DNA from 4 places in the Sphingomonas sp. AC411 genome. Region 4 is predicted to be linked to each of the others. Evidence: riboswitches for the same ligand, from Rfam matches in the RefSeq annotation. Region 4 holds a riboswitch; each other region holds the start of a gene.
What was found. Region 4 has a riboswitch for cobalamin ahead of AC0IX7_RS18350 (TonB-dependent receptor). Riboswitches for the same ligand answer to the same signal wherever they lie in the genome.
Positions count from the first base shown of each region.

Region 1: another riboswitch for cobalamin. It lies ahead of AC0IX7_RS06115 (DUF1636 domain-containing protein); the one in region 4 lies ahead of AC0IX7_RS18350 (TonB-dependent receptor).
Region 2: another riboswitch for cobalamin. It lies ahead of cobW (cobalamin biosynthesis protein CobW); the one in region 4 lies ahead of AC0IX7_RS18350 (TonB-dependent receptor).
Region 3: another riboswitch for cobalamin. It lies ahead of AC0IX7_RS17010 (TonB-dependent receptor); the one in region 4 lies ahead of AC0IX7_RS18350 (TonB-dependent receptor).

Region 1 covers NZ_CEEDAQ010000001.1:1,181,063-1,185,872, forward strand. The annotation lists partial or broken gene AC0IX7_RS06095 (cobyric acid synthase) at 1-513, shown strand, start outside; partial or broken gene AC0IX7_RS06100 (adenosylcobinamide-GDP ribazoletransferase) at 568-1,145, opposite strand; gene AC0IX7_RS06105 (histidine phosphatase family protein) at 1,187-1,756, opposite strand; gene cobT (nicotinate-nucleotide--dimethylbenzimidazole phosphoribosyltransferase) at 1,753-2,766, opposite strand; gene AC0IX7_RS06115 (DUF1636 domain-containing protein) at 2,763-3,170, opposite strand; cobalamin riboswitch at 3,343-3,538, opposite strand; gene cobO (cob(I)yrinic acid a,c-diamide adenosyltransferase) at 3,704-4,309, opposite strand; partial or broken gene AC0IX7_RS06125 (NAD(P)/FAD-dependent oxidoreductase) at 4,377-4,810, shown strand, end outside.
Region 2 covers NZ_CEEDAQ010000001.1:1,232,121-1,236,930, forward strand. The annotation lists partial or broken gene cobN (cobaltochelatase subunit CobN) at 1-2,095, opposite strand, end outside; gene cobW (cobalamin biosynthesis protein CobW) at 2,102-3,151, opposite strand; cobalamin riboswitch at 3,253-3,467, opposite strand; partial or broken gene AC0IX7_RS06350 (HoxN/HupN/NixA family nickel/cobalt transporter) at 3,681-4,729, opposite strand.
Region 3 covers NZ_CEEDAQ010000001.1:3,310,250-3,315,059, reverse strand. The annotation lists gene AC0IX7_RS17025 (sensor histidine kinase) at 1-254, shown strand, start outside; gene AC0IX7_RS17020 (response regulator transcription factor) at 251-835, shown strand; gene AC0IX7_RS17015 (hypothetical protein) at 1,086-1,412, shown strand; cobalamin riboswitch at 1,494-1,720, shown strand; gene AC0IX7_RS17010 (TonB-dependent receptor) at 1,832-4,003, shown strand; gene AC0IX7_RS17005 (hypothetical protein) at 3,990-4,394, shown strand; gene AC0IX7_RS17000 (PepSY domain-containing protein) at 4,286-4,810, shown strand, end outside.
Region 4 covers NZ_CEEDAQ010000001.1:3,571,836-3,576,645, reverse strand. The annotation lists partial or broken gene AC0IX7_RS18370 (FecCD family ABC transporter permease) at 1-225, opposite strand, end outside; gene AC0IX7_RS18365 (hypothetical protein) at 406-678, opposite strand; gene AC0IX7_RS18360 (ABC transporter substrate-binding protein) at 672-1,097, opposite strand; gene AC0IX7_RS18355 (TonB-dependent receptor plug domain-containing protein) at 1,203-2,705, opposite strand; partial or broken gene AC0IX7_RS18350 (TonB-dependent receptor) at 2,715-3,100, opposite strand; cobalamin riboswitch at 3,212-3,427, opposite strand; partial or broken gene AC0IX7_RS18345 (TonB-dependent receptor) at 3,701-4,810, opposite strand, start outside.

The DNA.
Region 1 (4,810 bases), 2.4 Mb from region 4:
GCATCACCGCCGTGGCAAACCGGTGCTCGGGCTCTGCGGCGGCTATCAGATGCTCGGTCGCAGCATCGCCGACCCTGACGGGATCGAGGGCCGGCGGGGCGCGTCGACGGGCTCGGGTTGCTCGACATCGACACGGTCCTCACCGGCCGCAAGACGCTGGAAAGGGTGCGCGGCCGGACGCAGGGCGCGGCGTTCGAGGGCTATGAGATGCACATGGGTGCTACCACCGGCCCCGCGACCGCACGCCCGGCCGGCCACCGCGCCGATGGCAGCCCCGAAGGCGCGACGAGTGCAGACGGGCTGGTGTCGGGCAGCTACGTCCACGGCCTGCTCGCGCTCGCGGAGCAACGCGCGGCGTGGCTTGCGCGGCTCGGCGTCGCGTCCAGCGGACCCGATCATAGCGCGTCGATCGATGCCGCGCTCGATGCGATCGCCGCAACGCTCGAGCGGCATGTCGATCTCGATGCGCTACTTGCGCTAAGCGAGCGCGCCGGCCATCGCCAACGCGACTAGCAGCCCGATCTCGACGATTTCGATTCCCGCGCCATGCGCGTCGCCGGTCACGCCGCCGAGCGTCTGCCGGAACCATGCCGCGACGCCGAGCACGAGCAGCGGGAAGGCGATGAGCGCCGGCTCCCCAACTGCGGTGAGCGCGAGCAGCAGGCCCCATCCCAGCAGATCGCGCGCGCGTACCGCGCCGACAACCGCAGCGCCGAGCCCGCTGGGCCGCAGTGGCGGCAACAGTCTCGCCCATGCCAGCGGCCCCATCCTCGCCGCGAACGGCACAAGGACCAGCCCCAATCCACCCCTACGGCATGCAGCAGCACGAGCTTGGCGAGCATCTGACCGGCGATCGCGACGACGCCGAAGCTCCCGATATGCGGATCGGCCATGACAGCAAGCAGGCGCGTCCGATCGCCATGCGCTGCGCCCAGCCCGTCGGCGAGGTCGGCAAGCCCGTCGAGATGCAGCGCCCCCGTCACCGCGATCCAGGTCAGCAGGGCAGCACAGGCCCCCATCCACGGATCGACCAGCGCACCCAGCCATCCGGCCGCAGCGACGATCAGGCCGATCACGAGACCGACGATAGGGTAGAACCGGATCGCCGCGGCGAAATCCGCTGGCCCCATTTCGACCCGCGGCATCGGCAGGCGGGTCAGAAAGCCGAACGCGATGATCAGCCCTTTCACGTAGCCAGCCCGACGATCTGCACGGTCCGCGTCGGGCCCGGCCAGATGCGCAGCGAGGCCAGCGCGGCATAGGGCAGGTCGAACGCCCAGATCTGCCGTCGATCGAACCCGCACAATTCCGCGAGCGCCGCCCGGATCGCGCCGCCATGCGTCACCACCAATGTCGAAACCGGCGGCATCGCGGTCAACGCCTTCGCGACCCGGTCCTGCAACGCGGACCAGCGTTCGCCATCCGGCGGTGGTGACGCATCGGGATCGTCGTAGAATGCGGCCAACTCGGCGGGGTATATCTCGGCTGGGCTCAAACCGTCCCAGGTGCCGAAGTCGAGTTCCCGCCAGCGTGGATCGACCTCGACCGAAACGCCGCGCGGCTCACCGATCGCCGCCGCACAGACACGCGCGCGAACCAGATCGGACGCTGCGATCCGTTCCGCCGCGATGCCCTCCGCGCGTGCGACGCAGGCGGCGATCCCCGCCTCGGTCGCCGGGTCGTCGGTCCGTCCGAGCATTCGCCCCGCCACTTCGGGCGCCCCGTGCCGCATCAGGTGCAGCATGTACGCGCTCACGCCGCCGAAACGCCCGCCTCGGCGAACGTCGCCATCTCGGCATGCACGGCCAGCGCGGCTCGAACCAGCAATGTCGCGGTCGCAGCGCCGCTGCCCTCGCCCAGCCGCATCCCGAGCGACAGCAATGGTTCGATGCCCATTCGCTCAAGCAGAAGACGATGCCCCGGCTCGGCCGACACGTGCCCGGCAAGGCAATGCGCGAGAATGTCGGGGCACGCCGCCGCCAACGGCGCCATGGCCGCACAGCAGATAAACCCATCGAGCATCACCGGCAGGCCCGCCAGTCGCGCGGCAACCACCGCACCTGCAATCGCTGCCAGTTCGCGTCCGCCGAGCCGCCGCAAGATCTCGAACGGTGTGGTCAGCGCGTCCCGGTGCAGCGCGACCCCAGCTTCGACGACGGCGATCTTCCGTGCGATGCCCTCGCCATCGACGCCGGTACCCGGCCCTACCCAGTCGCTCGCCGACCCGCCGAAGCTCGCCAGACACAGCGCCGCGGCGGTCGTCGAATTGCCGATCCCCATCTCGCCGAGCACCACCAAGTCCGGCGCATCCGCGACCGCTGCCGCGCCAGCGTTGATCGCGCCGAGGCACTCCTCCTCCGACATCGCCGGGGCTTCGGTGAAGTCTGCGGTCGGCCGGTCGAGATCGAGCGATACGATCTTCAGCTCAAGGCCCGCCGCCCGCGACAGAGCGTTGATAGCCGCGCCGCCATGCTCGAAATTGGCGACCATCTGCGCGGTCACCGACCCGGGGAACGCGCTGACACCCCGCGCCACGATGCCGTGGTTGCCCGCGAACACAACCGCGCTACTGCGATCGAGCCGCGGCAGCGGGTTGCCTTGCCATCCGGCCATGAAGACCGCGATATCCTCCAGCCGTCCGAGCGAGCCCGGCGGCTTGGTCAGTTCCCCCTGCCGGGCGATCGCCGCGGATCGCGCCGTCGCGTCCGCCTGCGGCAAGCCGCGCAAGGCCGCCAGAAACGCGGCGGGCGTCGCGAATGCGGTCATTCGACGACAAACCCGGCGGGCGGCGTGCGGGTGATGAAATGGCCTTTCACGCCTTGCGGCCATTGCTTGAACGGCACCTGCCCGAACGCGCTCTCGCCGTAGAGCCGCGCGTAATCGAGGATCGCGCGCGCGGAATCCTCGGTCGGTTCGAACCGGCCGAGCACATAGCCGACCTTGGCGGGTGCGCGCAGGTGGATCGTGCAGAAATCCTGGCACGCGAACAGGCACGGCATCTCCTGCACCGCGACGTCGGCATAGGCCGGATCGCTTGCCTGCACCGTCTTCAGCGCCTGCGCGAGCCGCGCGCCGCCGCGCTGGCCCTGCTCGTCATCTCGCGCGTCGACGGAATGGCGGCATGTGTTGCACGCGACCACCGCGACGCCGTCTTCGACCGGCTTCAGCATGTCCGTTCCCGGACGGTAGTAACATGATGTGAACTTGGCATAGTTACCCCTTCGGACAGTCGATCCCGCATCGCGCGAGGGGCAAAAGGCGCACGCCTCCAGCCTCCGCGCGACGCGAAGCGATGTCGTCGCTCGGGGTGTTACCCGTCCGTTCGGCGCACCCTGGCCGGACGAAAGACGACCGCGACGGGCAGGTCTCCTGGCTCGCGGGTCAACGCCGTCCGCGCCGCCTTCTCGGGAGTATCCCAATCGGCATGAGGCACGATGGCTCGCCGCGTACAGTTGCAGGGGCAGCCGGGTGTTTCCGTTCCCATTTTCATTTCCCTACGCGTTGCCGCATCGGGAAAACCTGTCGCAGATCGAGCGATACGCGGGCGGTGCGTCGCGTGCAATACACGCCATCTCACCAAACCCTCCGTCATGCCGGGCTCGTTCCGGCATCCACCGTTTCCCAGGCTCGACAGGTTGGATTGCGCGGGACGGTGGCCCCCGGAACAGGTTCGGGGTGACGGAATGGGTGCCGTGCCGAAGCGTCAGAACTCCACGCCGGCCTGCGCCTTAATCCCGGACCGGAACGGATGCTTCACCTGCGTCATCTCGGTTACCAGATCCGCCCGCTCGATCAGTGCATCCGGCGCGTTCCGCCCCGTCACCACGACATGCGTCATCTCGGGCTTGGCCGACAGCACCGCCAGCACCTCGTCGACCGGCAGATACTCATACCGCAACACGATGTTCAGCTCGTCCGCCACGACCATCGCATAAGTCGGATCCGCGATCATCCGCTTGACCTCGTCCCACGCCTCGCGCGCCACCGCGATATCGCGCGCACGATCCTGCGTATCCCAGGTGAACCCCTCGCCCATCGGCTTGAATTCGCACAGGTCCGGGAACGCATCGAAGATCGCCTTCTCGCCGGTCGCCATCGCACCCTTGACGAACTGCACCACGCCGACTTTCCGCCCGTGCCCGATCATCCGCACCGCCATGCCGAACGCGGCGGTCGACTTGCCCTTGCCCTTGCCGGTGTGGACGATGATCAGCCCCTTCTCGATCGTCTTGCTCGCGACGATCTTATCGTGGACCTCCTTGCGCTTCGCGCTCTTCGCATTCTGCTCGTCGTCGGTCCGCATGATCATGTCCTCTCGCGCTCGCGCCCAGTACTGCCGATGGCGGATCGCGCCGCGCGGCGCTAGAGGAGCGGGCATGCTCCGCATCACCGATCTCAAGCTCCCGCTCAACCACGCCGACGAAGCGCTCCCCGCCGCGATCCGCGACCGGCTGCGCGTCACGCCGCGCGACCTGATCCGCTACACCATCGCGAGGCGGGCGCACGATGCCCGCGACAAGATGGACATCCAGCTCGTCTATTCGGTCGACGTCACGCTGAAGAACGAAGACACCGTCCTCACCCGCTTCCGGAAAGATCGCCACGTCCAGCGTACGCCGGATACAGGGTACCGCTTCGTCACCAAGGGCGGCCCGAGCTACACCGGCCCCCGCCCGGTGGTCGTCGGCGCCGGACCGTGCGGCCTGTTCGGCGGCCTGATCCTCGCGCAGATGGGCTTCCGCCCGATCATTCTCGACCAGCGGCAAGGTCGTCCGCGAGCGGACCAAGGACACCTGGGGCCTCTGGCGCA
Region 2 (4,810 bases), 2.3 Mb from region 4:
AAGGGGAGCCGGAGGGGCCGGACGCGATGCGTTTGCCCTGGAGCGCGGACAGGAGCCCGGCGCGTTCGGCTTCGCCTTGGTCGCCGCGGCCGTAGATATGGAGGCCGTCGCCATATTGGCTTTCCTTCACGTCGCAGACGAAGGTGTCGATGCGGGTGATCGCGTCGGCTTGGGACTGCGCGTCGTCGAGGCCTAGAGTGGCGGCGAGGCCGGTGGCGGTGGCCTCGTCGCGGATGTCGCGTTGCAGGCGGTCGCGGCGGGCTGGATCGAGGCCGTCCGCGTTGGAAAATTCGTCGAGCAGCGCTTCGAGGCGGCCGAGGCCGGCGCCGGTGCGCGTGCGCTCCAGCGGTGGCGGGACGTGGCCGAGCGTGACCGCGCCGATGCGGCGCTTGGCTTGGGCTGCTTCGCCGGGGTCGTTGACGATGAACGGGTAAATGACGGGCATCGCGCCGGTGAGCGCTTCGGGCCAGCAGGCCTCGGACAGCGCGACCGACTTGCCAGGCAGCCATTCGAGCGTGCCGTGCGCGCCGACATGGACCAGCGCGTCGGTGCCGCGCGTGCGGAGCCAGAGGTAGAAGGCGACATAGGCGTGGCAGGGGCAGCGCGAGAGGTCATGATACTCCTCCGCACGTTGCTCGGTTCGGCCGCGTTCGGGCTGGAGGGCGACGAGTGCCCCGCCCTGGTCGATCGCGGTGAAAGCGAAGTCTTCGGTTGGATCGCCCCAGGTTTCCTGAAGGTCCTTTTGCAGAGCTTCGGGGAGGTGCGCGAGGGCTTTGCGGTACTCGGCGAGCGGCCAGTGAATGCGCGAGGTAGCCAGATCGGTTGCGTCGGGCGTGATCGCGTAGCCGGCTTCGGTGAGGTCGGCGAGGATCGCCTGCGTGGAGGCGAGTGCGTCGAGGCCGACGGCGTGCGCCATCTGGTACGTCTTGCCGGGGTAGGTCGAGAGGACGATCGCGATGCGGTGGTCGGCGATGGGTTTGCTGGCGAGGTTCGTCCAGGCTTCGATCCGCGCAGCGATCGCGGTGATGCGCGCGGGGTCGGCGCGGTGTTCGCGGCGGGTGTATTCGAGGTCGCCGTCCCTCGCCGCGGCTTCCTTGAAGCTGGCGACGCCGGCGAAGAGGCGGCCGTCCACTTCGGGAAGGACCACGTGCATGGCGAGGTCGGCAGGCGACAGGCCGCGGGTGGCGCCGGCCCAGGCGGCGCGGTCGGAGGTGGCCAGCGCGACCTGGAAGACGGGGACATCGGCGGCGTCGAGTGGGGTCGTCTCACTCGCGCCGCGTGCGGAGAAGGCGGTGGCGTTGACGATCGCGGCGGGCTTCAAAGCTCGGACCCAGTGGCCCATCCAGCCGGCCGCATCCGGTGCCTTGAGCGAGGGCGCGAAGAGGCCGATGACGTCGAAGCCTCGCGCCGTCAGTTCGGCGTGGAGCGCTTCGATCGGGTGGAGGTCTGCGGCGGTCAGGTAGGAGCGGTAGAACACGATCAGCACGCGAGGGCGGTGCGCGTTGATCGCGAACGCGGCCGGGCACGTCGCGCCGTCGTGCGGTTGCCAGCCGCCTACATCGGCGATCGCACGGACTCCGGTGACCGGGCCGGCATAGCAACCGGCGGCTAGCGCGAACTGCGCGAGTGCCGCCTGCGCCGCAACCGCGCCGCCGGTGTCGCAGAGATGAGCCAGGCGGCGGAGCGTCGACAGCGGGATCGTCGAGGCGGCGTCGAGGCGCGTGTCGACGCGGCCGTCTGCGGCAAGGACGGCGAGCGCGATGTTGTTCCCCCGCGCGAGGTTTTCGACCTGTTGCAGGCCGTAGCTCCAGTAGGAGCGGCCGCCGATCAGCCGGATCAGGATGCCCTTGGCGCCGGCCAGCGTCTGCTCGACATAGGTGTCGACCGAGAGCGGGTGCTGTAGTGCGCTCAGGTTCGCGAGGCGTAGCGACGGCAATCGGCTTCCGACGGCGTCCGCACGTCTCCAGCCCGCGGCGAATGCGCCGAGGTCACCGTCGGAGAAGGAGAGAACGACGATATCCGCGGGGGATTGGGAGAGGTCCTGCGGGACCGCGCTTTCCTCCAGCCCGTGGGTCTCGCGGAAGACGACGTGCATCGGGGCTCAGGCGTCCAGCGCGGCCTTGATGCGGGCCTCGTCGATGCGGTCGTGCTCGGCGATCACCACCAGTTGCGTACGGCGTGGTTCGCCTGCGCGCCATGGGCGGTCGTACTGCGTGCGGACGCGGGCGCCGACCGCCTGGACGAGCAGGCGCATCGGCTTGCCGGTGACCGCCGCGTAGCCCTTCACGCGGAGGATGTCGGCACTGCGGGCGAGTGCCTCGATCTTCGCGGTCAGGTCGGCGGGGTCGGCGATCTCGCCCAGCTCGACGACGACGCTGTCGAAATCGTCATGCTCGTGATCGTCCTCGCCGTCGTGATGCGAGGGGCGGCTGGCGATATCGTCCTCGGCCGCGGCGTTGAGGCCGAGGATTACGCGGGAGTCGATGACACCGTCGGTCAGGTCGATGACCGGGAGCGGCCGTGCGGACTCGGCGGCGATCACCGCGCGCGCCTTGGCGACGCCTTCGGGGCCGGCGAGGTCGACCTTGGTCAGGAGTACGAGATCGGCGCAGGCGAGCTGATCCTCGAACACTTCCGATAATGGCGTCTCGTGGTCGACGCTGGGGTCTGCGGCGCGCTGGGCATCGAGCGCGGCCACGTCGGGGGCGAAGCGACCGGCGGCGACCGCTTCGGCATCTGCTAGCGCGATGACGCCGTCGACGGTGATGCGCGAGCGGATCGCGGGCCAGTCGAATGCCTTCAGCAGCGGCTTGGGCAGTGCGAGGCCGGACGTCTCGATCAGGATGTGATCGGGGCGCGGGTCGAGTGCGAGCAGCGTTTCGACGGTCGGGATGAAGTCGTCCGCGACGGTGCAGCAGATGCAGCCATTGGCCAGCTCGACGACGTTTTCGGCCGGGCAATCGGGGATCGCGCAGCCCTTGAGAATGTCGCCGTCGATGCCGAGCGTGCCGAATTCGTTGACCACGACCGCGAGGCGACGGCCGTTCGCGTTGCGGATCAGGTGGCTGATGAGCGTCGTCTTGCCGGCACCGAGAAAGCCGGTGACGATAGTGACGGGGACCTTGGCCAGATTGGGGGAAAGATCGGGCATTGGTATTCTCCTGCAAGCATACGCGCGCACGACCGGACGGCCGCACGCGTTCGTCGCTCAGACGGAGGTACCGTGCCGCGACCATCCCCTGGATCGTAGCAAGAGCGACCATTGCGCTGGCAGGTCTCCTGGCTCGCGGGTCGAGGCTCGACGTACGCCTTCCCAGGTTTCCCCAGTGGCTGCCCTCCGAAACGAAGGGCATGTGCGTCTCGCTCACCGCTTACAGTTGCAGGGACAGCCGCGGCATTGGGAGGACATCCTCCCGCACCGCATTCCCATTCAAGCCCTTCCGGGCACCGGCGCGATCTGTGAGGTTCGGTGAAACCGAGCCTCGCGGATGGGGTTAGAGGAATTCCGGGGGCGTGCCAATTCGCATATCGCTTTTCCGACATCCTCCCCCGCCAGGGGAGGTGGCACCGCAGGTGACGGAGGGGAGGACACGGAACCTACGGGGTCGCCGTCCTCCCCCTCCGTCTGGCGAGTGCCAGCCACCTCCCCTGGCGGGGGAGGATCGAGAGGACGGAGCGAGCTACCCGTGCACGACTTCGATTTCGTCGAAGCGTTTCCAGCGGTAGATGGCGAAGCTCAGGACCCAGCACAGCACGAACAGGCCGATGATCGCGAAGCCGAGGCCGTTGAAGTTCTCGCCGAGTGCGGCTGCCAGATCCCAGATGCCACCGGTCAGGCCGAGCTTTGCCCCGAGCAGCGCGAGCGTCTCGATGCCGCCGATCGCGATCGCGACGATGGCGGAGATCAGCGTGATGGTGATGTTGTAATAGAGTTTGCGGATCGGCTTCACGAACGCCCATTCGTACGCGCCGAGCATGACGACGCCGTCCGCGGTATCGATTAGTGCCATGCCGGTCGCGAACAGCACCGGGAGGACGAGCACCGTGCCGATCGAGAGACCGTCGGCGGCCTGGCTCGCGGAAAGGCCGAGGATCGCGACTTCGGTGGCAGTATCGAAGCCGAGGCCGAACAGGAAGCCGAGTGGGGCCATGTGCCAGCTTCGGGTCACCAGCCGGAACATCGGGCGGAACAGCCGCGCGAGCAGGCCGCGACTGCCGAGCAGCAGGTCGAGATCCTCCTCGACATAGGTGCCGCCGCCGCGGACGTGGCCGAAGGTGCGCCAGACCGAGCGCAGGATGATGAGGTTCATCGCGGCGATCGTGAAAAGGAACAGCGCAGAGATCATCGTCGCGACCACGCCGCCGACCTGCTTGAACGCCTCGAACTGCGACAGCGCGCTGGCGGTGAGCGCGATCGCGACGGCGGCGATCAGCACGATCCCGGAGTGGCCGATCGCGAACCAGAAGCCGACGGCGATCGGGCGCTGGCCGTCCTGCATCAGCTTGCGGGTCACGTTGTCGATCGCGGCGATGTGGTCCGCGTCCACTGCGTGGCGCAGGCCCAATCCCCAGGCTAGCAACGCCGTGCCGAGCATGAGGGTTGCGCGTGGAACAGCGAGAATGCCCAGCCCCAGGCGGCGATATTGGCCGCGATCAGGCCTGCGAACAGCCAGCCGATGCGCTTGCGAGTCGAAACCCGCGCCGGTCTTTCGAATGTTGAAGTCGTCATGCACAAACCCCGCAGCGTCCGACGAGGACCGGGGCCTGCCGCGAACGGCCGGGACATACGACGACCGGACGCCATGAGCGG
Region 3 (4,810 bases), 260 kb from region 4:
TCGTGCGCAATGCCATCCAGGCCCGCGGCGACGGCCAGGTGTCGCTTGACGTGACAAGCGAGGACGGCAAAGCCCGTATCGTCGTGACGAACCGATCTCGCCCCGATCGCAGTCCACAGCCTGGCATGGGTATCGGCGTCCTCGTGGCCCGCGCGATCGTCGAGGCGCATGGCGGCAGCCTTACCAGAGCAAGCGATGACACCGGCGAAACCCGTGCGACGATCCTCCTCCCGTTGCTGGGTGAAACCGAATGACCGATCCTACCCGCGGACTCGTCTATGTCGTCGATGACGATCGGGATCTCGGTGCTGCCGTCGCCCGGTTGCTCGGTCGCCACGGCCATGTCGCCGAGCCGTTCCTCGATCCTGTGCCGCTGCTTGCGGTATACGGGCAGGCACCCGCGCATTGCATCGTCACCGACGTGATGATGGGCGACATCGACGGGTTCGACTTTGCCGATCGGGTTCGCGCCGTCGACCCTACCGTCGCGATCGTCTTCATGACCGCATGGCCGACGACCGCCAACGCGGTCGATGCGGTGCGGCGCTATGGTGGCCTCGACTATCTCGAAAAACCGATCGACGAGGATCGGCTGCTGGCCGCAGTGTGCGAAGGCGTCGCCTGGTCGAAGACACAGCGATCGGCGCTTGCACGCACCGCGACGCTAACACCGCGCCAGCGCCAAGTGTTCGATCTGCTGGTCAAGGGACACAATAACCAGGCGATCGCCGCCGCACTCGCCATCAGTCCCAAGACGGTGGAGGACCACAGGGCCGCGATCGTCGCCAAGACCGGTACCAACGGCATCGCTCAATTGATCGCACTCGCCCGGTAACGCGCACGCAGCTCCGTATATTTCCCGGGTTGGGAGCACCGCAACTTCGAGATACCGATCGCCGATGATGACGTCGTGAGATCGGGTATACATTGCCAGCCTTGAAAGAACTGTCCGTATCCTGCCGGATGAACGTCAATGGCAAATGGTCGAACGGATGTATCCATGACGTATCGGATCGGGGACTTCTCGTCTCCAGCGCGATGCCCCCGGCTATTGGCACATATGTCGATATCCGGCGGGGGCTCTCGTGATCATCGGACGTGTCGTCTGGAGCGGTGGCAGTCGCTTCGGCGTACGGACCCAGGACCCGGTCAGCGTCGCCGCGCTTCTGAGCGAATCCCCGCCCGCGCGTGGTCCGGCAAACGTCGATCGGCGAAGCCAGATCCGCGAAGACTTCAGCAGGCACGTAATCCAGCGGGCCGATCGCAGCAAACGCCACTCATCGGCTTTGCAGTTCATATGCCTGACGATCATCGGCATGGGGGTGGCGTGCTTCGCGGCGATGCTCTGTTATCGGGCGCTCACCACCCCGATTGGCGCCGTAGCCGAGCTGCTCGGCGGGCCCGTGACGTGAGCGACATACGCTAAGTATCGGCGAAAGAAGGTCATATAAAGAATTCTTTATATGACGCTTGACCGTCTTCCGGGAAGCTGGGACACGGGGCGCGTCGAGGTTCTTCGGTCGCGCAATCGTCCCGAAGCTAAGACGGGAAGCCGGTGCGGATCTCCTTTTAGGAACCAGGTCCCAGGCCGGCGCTGCCCCCGCAACTGTAAGCGGCGAGCGACGGTCGACGAGTGTCACTGGCGGTAGGACCCGCCGGGAAGGCCAGACCGGCGTCATGACCCGCGAGCCAGGATACCTGCCTCCGACGCGATAACGTCCACCGGCGGGGATTCCGGGCTGGCTGCTTGCATGCACGCGGCCGGACAGTCCGAACGCGGCCTGTTTCGCGTCCATCCGTCTTCTTCGCCCTTCATCGGGGTATGAAGACCATGAACATCACGATCGGCGCACGACGGAAACGCCACTACGCCTGCATCGCCGCCGGTTTTGTCATCGGGCTGCCGGCGGCGGCCAATGCGCAAACCGCCGAACCCACATCCGAGGACATTCTGGTGACGGGCCGCCATGAAGCGGATCTGACGGTGCCCAACGGAACGGCCAGTCGGCTCAACCTGTCGCCGCTGGAGACGCCGGCGACGCTGTCGGTCATCGACGGCGCCACGATCCGCGCGCGGGGCGACATGGCGATCGCCGATGCGGAAAGCCGCGCGCCGGGCATCACCAGCGTCGGCAATCTCGGCAATGGCGGCACAGCGCTCGCGGCACGGGGGTTCAGCGGCCAGGGGTCGGTGCTCCAGCTGATCGACGGCGTGCGGCTGTTTCCTGCGGCCGGGACGCTTACTTTCCCGACCGATCCGTGGATGGTCGAGCGGATCGACATCCTCAACGGGCCTGCGTCAGTGTTATACGGTCAAGGCGCGCTCGGCGGTGCGGTCAACGTGCTGATGCGCAAGCCGAATACCCGGCGCACCGAAATCGATGGCGAGATCGGCTATGGCTCGCAAGACACCTTCCATGTCGCCGCAGGCGCCGGGGGACCGGCAGGCGAAGACCTGTCCTACCGCATCGACGGCAGCTATCGCCGGTCCGACGGGTATGTCGACCGAGGGCAATCGCGCAGTTACGCACTGTCCGCGACGCTGCGCTGGGCACCGACCGATACGCTCGCCGTCACGGTTCGCGACGATTACGGCAGCCAGCACCCGATGCGCTATTTCGGCACGCCGTTGATCGGCGGGCGGCTCGACGACGGCAACCGACGCCGCAACTACAACACGCGCGACGGCTATGTCCGCTTTCGCGACAACCGCACCAGCCTCCAGGTCGACTGGACACCATCGACGGCGCTGACCGTCAGCAACCAGGCGTATCGGCTGACGTCGAAACGCTCCTGGCTCAACCTCGAAAGCTATTGCTGGGTCGCGACCGATGGCGCCTGCCCGAATGGCAACGGTGGCGGCGCAGCGACACCCGGCAGCATCTACCGCACCGACATGACCGGCATCGTCCACGACCAGACGCAATGGGGCGATCAGGGTAGCGTGACGGTCCGCACGCCGATCGCGGATGGCCTGTCCAATGACATCGTCGTTGGATTCGACGTTAACCTGATCAAGCTGACCTATTCGCATAATTTCGGGGCCGCGTCGCAGGTGTCGGAGGTCGATCCGTACGATTTCGATCCGGGCGTCATCGTCGACACGCAGGGGATCGCGCCACGCTATCGGACGCGGACGACCGAATATGCGATGTTTGCCGAGGACCGGCTGAAGCTGGGCGAGCAGGTCTCGATCGTCGGCGGGATCCGCTACGAACGCGACCGGATCCAGCGCTGGACGATCGACGGCGCCACCGAAGCCTTCGCGCTCGACAAGCGCCTGCACAACACGACGTGGCGCGTCGGCAGCGTCTACCAGCCGATCCCCACCGTTTCGCTCTATGCCCAGTACGCGACCGGGGTCGATCCACTGGGCACGCTGACCACCTATTCGACCGGGCAAGCCCAGTTCAGCAACGCCGTCGGCAATCAGGTCGAGGTCGGCGCCAAGGCGGTGTTCCTCGACGGCCGCGGCACCGCGACCCTGGCGGCGTACCGCATCGTCAAGACGGGGCTGCTGGCGCAACTCACGCCGACCAGCCCGATCGAGCAGGTCGGGCAGCGATCCGCCAAGGGGATCGAGGCCGCGGTCTCGATCGATCTGCCAAGGGGTTTCGGGTTCGATGCGAACGGCAGCGTTCTGAACGCCCGGTTCGACGACTTCATGTCGGAGACCGCGAACTACGCCGGCAACACCCCGCCCGAGGTGCCCGAGACGATGGCGAACCTGTGGCTGCGCTGGACCGCCACGCCGGCCGTCCAGGCCCGCGCCGGGCTGCGCTATGTCGGCCGCCGATTCTCCGACAATGCCAACGACTTCCGGATCCCCGGATATGTGACGGTCGATACCACATTGTCCTATGCGATGACCCCGCGCGTCGCCGTGGATCTTCACGTCTACAACCTGTTCGACGCGGCCTATGCGATCAACAGCTACGGGGTACAGCAATGGGTCCTGGGCCGTCCTCGTTCAGTGGACGTCTCGCTCCGTGCCGGTTTCTAGCCGCCGCCCCGCATCGCTCGCCAAGCTAGGCCGGCGCTGGCTCTATCTCGTGCACCGCTGGATCGGGATTGCGAGTTGCCTGCTGTTCGCGATGTGGTTTTCGTCGGGGCTCGTGATGATCTACGTCCCCTACCCCTCGCTCACGCCAGCCGAGCAAATGGCCCGCGCGGAGCCGATCGACTGGCGGGCGGTGGACGTGCCGCCGCCGCTCGATGCCGGGCGATGGCCACGAGAGCTGCTGCTCGAAATGCGCGACGATGTGCCGGTCTGGCGGATCGAGACATGGGAGGGCGAGCGGCGCACGATCGCCGCGCACCGGGGGCCACGCTTGCCGAGGTCGATGCCGGCTATGCCGCGCGCATCGCTCGCCGCTTCGGGCAGGCGCCCGTAGCCGACACCGAGCGGTTGACGCGTGACCAGTGGACCGTGGCCGGCGGGTTCGACCGGCATCGCCCCTTGTGGAAGGTGACGCTCGCAGATTCGCATGGGAGCGAACTCTACGTTTCCTCTTCGACGGGCAGCGTGGTGCAGTCGACGACCCGGCGCGAGCGGCTGTGGAACTGGCTCGGTTCGGTGCCGCACTGGCTGTACCCGACCGTTCTGCGGCAGGATAACGCGGCATGGCGCCAGATCGTGATGTGGGTTTCGGGACCGTGCATCGCCGCCGCCGTCGCGGGGATGTGGATCGGAATCCTCCGGACGCGGCTCGGCCGGCACCGGTTCAGCGGTGGCCGCGCGTCGCCTTATCGCGGCTGGATGCTGTGGCACCATCTGGCCGGACTGGTCGGCGGCGGCTTCCTGATCGCT
Region 4 (4,810 bases):
GTTGCGGAGATAGCCTTGCAGGACCGCACCCGACAGCCCGAGCGTCGCGCCGAGCGCGAGGCCGAGCACCGCGCGGGGCAGGCGGAGTTCGAGGATGATCCACCAGCGCGGATCGCTCGATAACCAGGCGTGGAGCGGCACCCAGACCTTGCCGCAGCCGAGTGACAGGCCGAACAGAAGGATGACGAGCAGGCCGAGGGCGATGAGTTTGGGCGTGCGGGTCATCCCGCCATTTCCTCATCTGCGCGCGCTCTACACATAACCACTTCCCCGGCGAAGGCCGGGGCCCAGTTGGGGGACGATCGTAATTGTGGGCGGAACTCCATCACGCCGACCTTGCCAACTGGGCCCGGCCTCCGCCGGGGTGGCGTTCAGGGATAGGGTCCCCAGTGCTCGAACCTCGCATCACAGCCCCGCCCTTATCGCGGCTAGGCGTTCGAGCGCGGGCGGAATGGTCGGGCCGCCGCAGTTGATCAGGACGCGGGGGAAGACGGCTTGCGGCGTGGTCGGCAGCAAGCGGCGGCGCAGCGCGGCGCCGCGGCTGGCACTTTCGGGGGCGATCACGATGGCCGGGGGCCGCGTCACGATCGTCTCGGCCGAGAGCGTGCCGGTATGCCTAAGGCCGTAGCTGGCGGCGGCGTTGCGGAAGCCGACGCGGGTCATCATCTCATTCAGCAACGTGCTCCCCCGGTCGCGAGATCGCCGCTGATATAGAGCAGAGCGCTGGGCGACTCGCCATCTTTGTGGCTCCAGCGCGTCACCGCACGATCGATATCGGCGTTGATCCGCGCGCCACCCGCGGGCGCACCGACCGCGTCGGCAATCTGCTTTACCTGCGCCTTGCTCTCGGCGATCGAGTCCGGAATGCCCAGCAGCAGCGTCTTCAGGCCGGCACGGGCGTAGGCCGCCTGAGTCGCAGGCGGGGTGTAGGTGCTGGCGATGACGAGATCGGGGTGGAGCGCGATCACCTCCTCAGCGGTCCCGGCGATGCCGCGAAACTGCCGCGCGACGGCGAGCGGGATCGAGGTCGCCGACGGGTCCTGCGAATAATGGCTGATCCCCGCGATCCGCGATGCGGGCAGGATCCGGACCAGCACCGAATCCACGCACGGATTGGTCGAGACGATCTCCCGCCGCCGCCGCCCGCGCCAGGGATTGCGCGCAGCCCCCGAGCAGGAGCGCGAAGAGGATCGACCCGCGCCTCACTTCAGCCGCAACCGCACGCCGCCATACGCCGCGCGACCGTAATTGCCGTAACCCGCGACCGTCTCGTACCGCGCGTCGGTCAGGTTATCGACGCGGCCGTACAGCGCGATCCGGTCGTTGATCGGCATTTCGGCGCGGATGCCCGCCAGCGCATAGCCGTCGAGCCGCACGGTGTTGCCGGCGTCGTCGAAGCTGTCGCCGACCATCGTCACGGTGCCACCGACCGACAGCCCGAACACGAACCGGTAGTCGGCGTTGACGCTGGCGGTCTGCTTCGGGCGACGCGCGAGGTCGTTGCCGAAATTGGCGCCGATCGCGCGGTTCTCGGTGTGGATATAGCTGTAGTTGGCGGTCAGCGTCAGCGCATCGACCGGACGCAGCGCGAGCGTAAACTCGACGCCGTCCGCTTCGGCACGCGCGACATTGTCGTACACGCCGAACGGGCGATCGACGCAGATCGAACCGGCCGTCGCCTGCTCCGTCGGGCTGCAATTGCGGAAGTCGATCTGGTTGCGCGTGCGGCGGTTGAAATACGTCACTCCCGCGCGGACCCGGTCGCCGAGAAACGCCTGCTCGATGCCGATATCGAAGTTCCGTGCGGTCTCGGGATCGAGGTCGCGGTTCCCGTAGGCGGAAAAGAGCTGGTACAAGGTCGGCGCCTTGAAGCCTTCGCCATAGCTGGCGCGGATGGTGGTACCGGTGCGCAACGCCAGCGCCGCATTTGCGCCGAACGTCGTGTGGCTGCCGAAATCCTCATGGTCGTCGTTGCGCACGCCGCCGGTGATCGTGAGGATGTCGAGCGGCTTGACGATCAGCTGGCCATAGACGCTGGTGATGCCGGTATCCGCGAAGGTGAAGCCGTCGTTGAAGCGGCTGTTCTCGCGCTCGACGCCCGCGACGACGCGGACCTCGTCGAGCGGACGGAAATCGCCCTGATATTCATAGCGTTCGCTGCGACCGCGGCCGATGAACGACACGTCGCCGCCGGGCTGCGAGAAATTGTCGCGGTTGATGTCGGCGATCGTGAACGCGACGCGGTTGTTGAACCGGCCGTCGGCGAAGTTCGCGTGCAGGCCGGCATAGCCGTAGAGTTCCTGCGTGGTCCCATAGGCAAGGCTGTCCGCGACCACGAAGGTTTCCGGATTGAAACCATCGTCGATCTCGACCTTGCTGTCCGCGAAATAGCCGCGCAGATCGAGACCGATCCCGGGCGCGAACTCGACACCCAGCCGTCCGGTGGCGCCATATTGGCGATAGCCGTCGCGCTCGGTACCGCTGGCCGCGGACGAAATGCCGTCGGTCTTCAGATAGCCGCCGGTCAGCGAGCCCGACACCGGTCCGGACTTGCCCGACACGCCCGCGCTCGCGAACATGCTGTCGGCATAGCCATATTCGGCGTTGGCGCGCGCCTGCATGCCTTCGGTCGGTGCGGCGGTGATGATGTTGACGACGCCACCGATCGCCTGGCTGCCCCATGGCACCGAGTTCGGCCCGCGCAACACTTCGATCCTCTCGACCGAACTCGATAGGAGGTTACCGAAATCGAAACCGCCGCCAGTCGAGGCGGGATCGTTGACGCGTACTCGTCGATCACGACCAGGGTCTGGTCGGATTCGGCACCGCGGATCCGCACGCCGGTCAGCGCGCCGAGCGTGCCGTTGCGCGTGACGGTGACGCCGGGCGTGGTTGCGAGCAGATCGGATACAACGACGGTCTGGCGGCGTTCGATCTCGGCGCGGTCGATCACGGTCACCGCCTGCCCGATCTCGCTCGCTGGCTGTGCGACGCGGCTCGCGGTGACGACGACTTCGGGGGCGTCGGTATCGGGGATGTCCTGCGCGTAGGCCGGCACTGCGATCACCGCGGCGCTCAGGAGCAGGAAGAATTTCGTCATGGGCACGTCCTGGCAGAACCGCCCACGACCATTCGGGGACGGCAGACGTCCTCGCTCGAGGAAACCCGGCTGCACCGGAGCACTCGTCCGCGCCGGACACCCGCCCGCGCAGTGGATCGACCGTGAGAGGCAGGTCTCCTGGCTTCCGGGTCACCGCCTCCACCCCGCCTTCCCGGGCCGGAACCCAGTGGCATAATCGGGGTGGCCGCTATCCGGTCACAGTTGCGGGTACAGCGCCGGTCTTGCGGATTTGGATCCTGACGACCCGGCCCGCGCACCGACTTCCCTTTGATCCCGTCGCCGGGAACCCTTCACAAGGGTGGCATTAGTCGCGCGCCATGCACGGGTCAACGCGGGCCTACTGATCCTCTCCCTGGCGGGGGAGGATCGTTCGGACTCACCGCCCGCCGTAGCGCAGCCCGACCCAGATCGTCCGCGGTGTCGCGCGCTCGACGATGTTGGCGCCGCTGATCCCCGCCTCGACGCGCTCGTCGAACAGGTTCTCCCCCGCACCTCCGCGACCAACGAGCGCATGATCGGCAGCGCCGCGTAGGCATCGAGCATCGTCGCGGCCCCAAGCACCCGCGTATTCTGGTCGTCGTCGAACTGCCGCCCGATATGCCGCACGGTCAGCGACAGCGCCGCCGCGTCCTGCCGCCAGTCGACCGTTCCCGACACCTGGTCGCGCGGGGTCTGCGCCGGCCGCAAGCCGTCCAAAGCGGCGGTGATCCCCGAACCCTCGACCTTCGAGTTCGTGTGCGACCACGATGCTTGCACGCCCAGCGGACCCGGCCGATACGACGCATCCAGTTCGAAGCCATGCGCGCGGATCGCATCGAGATTCTGGCGGACGCGGTAGGTGGCGACCCCCGGCAGCACCTGCGGCGGGTTGGTCGTCGTGACGTTGGCTATCGCGTTCTTCAGCCGGTTGTAGAAATAGGTCGCGGCGATGCTCACGCCCGGCGCAGGCGTCAGCGTGACGCCACCTTCGACCCCGGTCAGCCGCTCCGGCGACAACAACGCATTCGCCGCGGTCGCGTCGTTGCCAACCCGGAACGGGCGGTACAGTTCGTTGAGCGTCGGCAGGCGCCACCCGCGATACCCGGCGACACGCAGCGTGATCGTCTCGATCGGCTGGTATGCCACGCCCGCCCGCCCGGTCGTCTCGCTGCCGTCGCGGTCTGCATAGCGCAGGTCGGTCAGCGCCGCGCCGGTCGCCAGCGGGCGCTCGGACAGATAGCCGCCGTCGATCGACCACCAGTCGACCCGTCCTCCAAGACTGAACGTGAAGTCGCCCGCGACCAGGCTCCCATCGGCGAACACGCCGGTCGTCGTCGTACTCCCGCCAGCCTCGCGCCGTCGCGTGGGCGCTGCGTTGACGAACGTATAGAGTTCCTGCGTCTTGCCGCTCACGTCGCGGATATCCGCCCCCAACCTGAGCGTGATGCTCTCGCCTAGCGGCGGCGCGATCTCGATCCGCCCGCCAAGCCCGGTGGCTGGCGTATTATACTGGTTCAGCGACTGGATCGCGGTCGTCCGCGCGGCATTGATGCTGTTGAAGCTGCTCGCGAACGCGCGCGTCTGCAGATACGCCAGCGCCGAATAGCCCCACGCGCCCCGCCCGATCAGCCGGATGCTCGCGTCGGCCCCCTCGCTTGTGTTGGCGGTGAAGTCGCTTCCGCGGTCGCGCGTGTCGGTGAACGCGCTCGC